DNA from 2 places in the Paenibacillus sp. 19GGS1-52 genome. Region 2 is predicted to be linked to the other one. Evidence: riboswitches for the same ligand, from Rfam matches in the RefSeq annotation. Region 2 holds a riboswitch; the other holds the start of a gene.

Region 1 (3,197 bases), 2.2 Mb from region 2:
AACCTCATTAAGCATTTAAGAGCTAACCTTCTTTCTTTCCGCCTCATACTGCTCGAGGCCTCTGCTGCGCAGCAGACAGGCCGGACAGGTTCCACAGCCGCTGCCAATGATTCCGTTATAACAGGTCAAGGTATGCTCACGGACATAATCAAAATAGCCTAGTTCATCGGCCATTTTCCATGTTTCTTTTTTATCCAGCCACATCAGTGGGGTATGAATTGCGAACTCATAGTCCATGGACAGGTTCAGCGTAACATTCAGTGACTTTACAAATACATCGCGGCAATCCGGATAACCACTGAAATCTGTTTGGCATACCCCCGTCACAATATGAGCATAACCCAGCTGTTTAGCTAGAATGGCCGCAAAGGATAAAAACAAGAGGTTGCGTCCATCCACGAACGTGCTGGGAAGCTCGTCCCCTTCGCCTGCGGCAATCTCTATATCATCACGGGTTAACGCGTTCGGTGCCAGTTGATTAAGCAGAGCCAAATCCAGAATATGCTGCTTCACGTTAAACTTCGCGGCAATCTCAGTGGCCACTTCGATCTCAGCGGCATGACGCTGGTTATAATTAAAGGTCACTACCTGAACTTCCTCAAATTGCTGCAGCGCCCAGATTAAACAGGTTGTGCTATCTTGTCCGCCGCTGAATACGACGAGTGCTTTTTTGTTCATCATTAGATTATCTCCTTCTCATTTCTTGGGAATTAGCGATTGCCGACTTTTTCCGGATACAGGTCATGATTGATCAAGCGATGCTCCGCCATCGACTCATACTTTGTTCCAGGTCGTCCCCAATTACAATAAGGATCAATCGAAATGCCGCCTCGTGGTGTGAATTTTCCCCATACTTCAATATAACGCGGTTCCATTAGAGCAATCAGATCATTCATAATGATGTTGACACAATCCTCATGAAAGTCGCCATGGTTGCGGAAACTGAACAGATAGAGCTTCAGCGATTTGGATTCCACCATTTTTTGCTCCGGAATATACGAAATATACATGGTACCAAAATCCGGTTGACCGGTTACAGGGCACAGACTTGTGAATTCAGGGCAGTTAAATTTAACAAAATAATCCCGACCGGGGTGCTTATTATCGAACACTTCCAGAATCTCTGGATCATAACCGAACTTGTATGACGTTCCCTGGTTGCCCAGTAAAGTAACTTCTGGCATTTCCTCTTTTAATCTTCCATCTGACATGACAAAAAACCCCTCTCTTTTCCTTCGGCTAATCGCCGGAACTGGAAAGAAGAACGAGATTTCGAAAACCTGACTCTACTAAAAACCGCAGTACCGTCCTATAAGGTCGGCATTTTATTTAGATGCAGCGAAATAGGAAATAAAGCAAAGGCGTAATGCCTCTACTTCTCGGAATCCCCATACCGGAGACTCCCCTATAGCAAAATAGCGGTCTTAGTTTTTTATAGAGGGAGTTTGCGAACCTCTCCTGCGTCACTTCACGCAGAAATCTTCTTACTTCTGTATGTTTAAAATAAAGCTATTGCGTCTTGAACTATACCATGGCGGAAGGGCTCATGACAAGCTTAAGCCTCTGGAATCATCTTGCTTAATCTTCACCGATCCTAGCGATCCATAATGAAAGACCGGCAATCCACAGAGGTATTAGGATCGGAAGCTCAAAAATAACGCCAATTGGGGGTATAATTCTATTTATGCAATAAAATATTCATGCCATTAATTATTATTTTACCTTCCGTAGGTTGAATGATCCTGGTCATCTTGGATAAACCACCTTTACCTATAGATGAAAATGACCTCACTTCAAGCAAATTCCTGAGTATAGTGAATCATCACTGCAATAATATGGATTCAATTTCACGTAAAGGGGTAAGGTAACTTAAAGCTACTTATCTCCTTGAAGGATGGGATCACGATATGGAACAGATCGAACAGCAACTTTTGGATTGGCTTAATGACCATGTGAACGAAACCGTTGTACTTGAAAAGCAGGAGCTCGACGACCTGGATACTATCCATTTTAACCTAGAGTCTGTTGATTATCGGAATGCAGAGGCTGTTATCGATGAATATCTTGGCAGTGCGCTGATCTTAAGAGGTTCAGGTAGTACACTGAATGGGGATAATGAGTTAGTGCCACTACCACAGCACAATTACGAAATTGCCGTCGCAGGACTGCATATTGAGAGCATCCGTAAGGATAAAGTCGAGTTAAAGACTGATAGAGCTAAATATGCCCTCTCATTAACGTAACTTTCAAAGCATAAAAAAATAAGCGAGGCCGCAGGTGTGGAGTTACCTGTAGCCTCGCTTATTTACTCTTCGCCAATAATTTCTACTTCGGTCTCCAGCTCAATACCAAATTTATCCTTCACTATTGCTCTTACATGCTGGATAAGTCCAATATAATCGCTGGCTGTTGCGTTATCCGTATTAACGATAAATCCAGCATGTTTCTTCGATACTTCTGCTCCGCCCATTCTTGTCCCTTGCAAACCGCTTTCCTGAATTAATTGACCTGCGTACCGCCCTGGCGGTCGTTTAAAGACACTCCCACAGGAGGGATATTCCAGGGGTTGCTTCGATTCGCGCTTGTAGGTCAAATCATCCATTGTGGACTTAATGCCTACCGCCGTAGCAGGCTTCAAGACAAACCGGGCTTCTAGGACAATAAACTCCCCGCTGGCAAATACACTTTGTCTATACCCCCACTGCAGCTCGTCACCTTGAAGCGTGACTATTTGACCTGCTTTGTTAATAGCCAGCGCACTATGCAGAACATCCTTGACTTCACCACCATAGGCACCTGCATTCATGTACAGAGCGCCTCCCACAGTTCCAGGGATACCACAGGCAAACTCAAGCCCTGATAACTCCTGCTCCAATGCATAACGCGAGACATCAATAATTGTAGCACCGCTCTGGGCATACAGGTAATCTCCGCGTATCCCCATCTCCATTAAATCAGAGGTTTGCAGAACGATTCCGCGTATGCCCCCATCCCGAATAATCACATTCGAACCATTTCCAAGAACCGTAAGCGGAATGAGATGTTGATGGGCATATGTAACAACCTGTTGCAATTCTTCATATGTGGCGGGAGTTACCAGTATATCAGCCTGCCCACCCATTTTGGTAAACACGTGATCCTTAAGAGCTTCATGAATCTTCACGGTTCCCGCAGTAACAATGTGCTGTAGATCATTT
Region 2 (3,197 bases):
TGTAGACCCAGCAGGAAGTCGCGGATCTGTTCGGTAGAGTTCTTGGACTGTTCGGACAGCTTGCGAACCTCTCCTGCTACAACCGCAAAGCCACGTCCATGCTCTCCGGCACGAGCCGCTTCAATGGAAGCATTAAGCGACAGCATTTGAATTTGTTTGGTGATTTCAGAAACACCCTGTACCACCTCACCGATTTGTAGAGAACGTTCATTCATAGTCTGAAATTGTTTCAGCGATTGTTTGGAGGTTCGCTCAACCTGGCGCATTTGCTCAACCGCAATTTGGGCAATATCATTGCCACCCACGGCTTTTTCAGAAGCTTCGCCAATCTGCTCAGTAACCTCGCCTGCTGCAGAAGCAATATGCTGAATACCCAGATTGATCTCATCCATCGCTTTTGAATTGTCCAGGGCACTGCTCGCGATCGCGATACTGCCCTTGTCTATTTCTATAACCGATGATGAAGAACGCTCTGCCATATCATTCATGATGAGTACACGTTCTCTCAAATCGTTGGAATTTGCAACTACAGAGCCTGAGGTATCTAGGACCTGCCCGATCATTTCCTTCAGCCGCAGGGTCATCGTCCGGAAGCTTTCGGAGAGCTGTCCTACTTCATCGGTGCCCTTTATGGTTAGTTCCTGTGTGAAATCCCCTTCTGCCAACTTGTTGCTGTACGCTGCGAGTTGAGTTATTGGACGTGTAATTCGCCGGCTCATGAACATAGCACCGCTCAGACCAATAATTAAGGCCACTAGTGTAATACCTGCGCTGGTCCAGAGAATACTGCTCATTTTTTCTTTAACAAAACCGACATCAGCACTTACACCGATAATCATCGTACTGCCGGGGATGCCGACATACGCTGTTTTATGTATACCGTGACTATCACTATAGATATCACTAAGTCCGCTTTTTCCTTTAGAGGCTTGTTCCATTGCTGGTGATACTTCAAGGCTCTCCTGAGCTTTCAGCTTAGAACCGTGATCTGCAATCAGAGTAACCGCCTTGCCATCCTTTAGCTCCATCAGGAAGATGGTCTCTACATCATGCTGCTTCCGCTTATCCTGGAAATAGAATTCAACATTCGTAGAAGCCTGCTCGTTCTTGCCAAGCGTTTGCTGGGCAAAGGTAGCATTTAGATTCTTATACACATCCTGTGCGGCTGCTGTCAGCAGTTTATTGATTTGTGGCATGACATAACTGTTGATTGTATTAATGGATATAAAGTAGAAGCTGACACTTAACAAAAGAGACGTGAGTAACAGAACGATAAACAACAAACGCGTGAACTTGCGACTGATTGAATGCTTGAAACTAAACATATCATTCTCTCCTTTTCTGTAGCATGCATCTTTAATCCCATACCAACCGCTGGGAGTTGGCAGAGCAGCAATATATTCCATGGGTCTAGGTCATATATCAAGCTGTAGCTTGGGGTTAGACAACGTGATTGATACTATTCTATAGAATTAACCTCAGGTTGAATAGTGAAAGTTGTGTGTTGTACCGCATTTTTTTCTGAAAAAGATGGATTATTGTCTAATACTTTTCTTAATTGTAGAAAATGACGCAAAAAAGAGCTTTTTTTCATAAAAATTTAAGGTTTTCATAGAATGTCTATCGCTATTATGATAGAGTTAATATTTTGTTGAAGAGACTAAGAAGCCGCGGTTCGTAACCATCCCGCGTAAACAAAACTAGGAGGAGTATCAGTAGAATGTTTAACTTGTTATGGGGAATTGGGTTTGTTATTGTCAATTTTGTTTTCTTTCTTCTCTGCTACCGCTTATTTGGCAAAAAAGGCTTATATGCCTGGGTAGGCGTTGCTACGGTTATTGCTAACATTCAGGTCACAAAAACAATTTCCATGCCACCAAATATTGTTATGACCCTTGGAAATACGATGTATGTGACTCTATATATGACCAGCGATTTGATCAATGAGAAGTACGGGCGGAGAGAGGCGCGAACGGCGGTCTGGTTCGGTTTCTTCACCTTGCTGATGACAACGGTTATTATGCAGATGGCGCTGAAGTTCACTCCGGATGAGAGCGACTTCGCTCAGGAATCCCTGGAAAAAATCTTTGGACTTATGCCACGCTTGGCACTGGGTAGCCTTACAGCATATTTTATCAGCCAGTTTCTCGATGTTCGGTTATATTCGTGGATAAGAAAATATTACAGCACATCCCGTCAGCTATGGATTCGCTCCAATGGCAGTACGATGGTCAGCTCCTTTGTGGATACACTCATCTTCTGTACGATTGCCTTCGCGGGCACGTATGAATGGAAGGTATGGGTTCAGATATTGCTCACAACTTATGTTGCGAAGTTCTTGTTGACTGCAGCAGGTACGCCAATCCTTTACATCGCTCGTTCCTTCAAGTTTGCTGAGGAGGAGTCTGCAGTTCAGAGAGCAGCGGATACCCATATCTCCTCCTAGACAGTAATAAGAGCCACGCGAATTTGCGTGGCTCTTTCTTGAAATATCAGATGCATAACTTAGAAGATCACTGCCTACAAATGCAGAACAGTCCATTCTTTCGGAAAGCTTGTGAGTGTCTGAGGGCCGTCCGCAGTAATTAATACATCATCTTCAATCCGTACGCCGCCAAGCCCTGGAACATAAATACCGGGCTCTACGGTAAACACGTTCCCATTCTCAATAACATCTGTATTCAACCCGTGTAGAGAAGGGTATTCATGTGTATCCATTCCGAGACCATGGCCGACACGATGCATGAAATAAGGTCCGAAGCCTGCCGCAGCGATCACTTCCCGTGCGGCCTGATCGACTGAACCAAAGGTAGCTCCTGCGACGGAAGCAGCAATACCGGCTTCATTGGCAGCCAGCACTGTAGTGTAGAGGGTCATAAGCTTGGCATCCATCTCTTCCACAGCAAAGGTGCGAGTAATATCGGAAGCATATCCACCAGCATACACGCCAAGGTCGAACATGAGGAGATCGCCTGGCTGGATCATTCGGCTGCCCGGTACGCCGTGTGGCAGGGCAGTATTCGGACCGGAGAGCACCATGGTATCGAAGGAGGGGCCAGAGGCACCAACCTTTTTCATGAGATATTCCAGCTCGGCCACCAGTTCGATTTCGCTTACACCAGTCTTTACGTGCTCAAGACCGCGGCGCAGAACTTCTTCTACAAGCTCAGCGGCATGCTTCATGCGGCTGACTTCCT

What was found. Region 2 has a riboswitch for preQ1 ahead of H1230_RS25910 (queuosine precursor transporter). Riboswitches for the same ligand answer to the same signal wherever they lie in the genome.
Region 1: linked by a shared signal. The riboswitch ahead of queF (preQ(1) synthase) and the one ahead of H1230_RS25910 (queuosine precursor transporter) in region 2 are both predicted to bind preQ1.

Annotation. Positions count from the first base shown of each region.
Region 1 is NZ_CP059724.1:3,394,884-3,398,080, reverse strand. Features, by position in the region: gene H1230_RS15955 (6-pyruvoyl trahydropterin synthase family protein) at 1-15, opposite strand, end outside; gene queC (7-cyano-7-deazaguanine synthase QueC) at 16-681, opposite strand; gene queF (preQ(1) synthase) at 711-1,211, opposite strand; PreQ1 riboswitch class I at 1,419-1,462, opposite strand; gene ymzB (protein YmzB) at 1,908-2,243, shown strand; gene murB (UDP-N-acetylmuramate dehydrogenase) at 2,306-3,197, opposite strand, start outside.
Region 2 is NZ_CP059724.1:5,593,882-5,597,078, reverse strand. Features, by position in the region: gene H1230_RS25915 (methyl-accepting chemotaxis protein) at 1-1,325, opposite strand, end outside; PreQ1 riboswitch class I at 1,665-1,710, shown strand; gene H1230_RS25910 (queuosine precursor transporter) at 1,721-2,446, shown strand; gene H1230_RS25905 (M24 family metallopeptidase) at 2,521-3,197, opposite strand, start outside.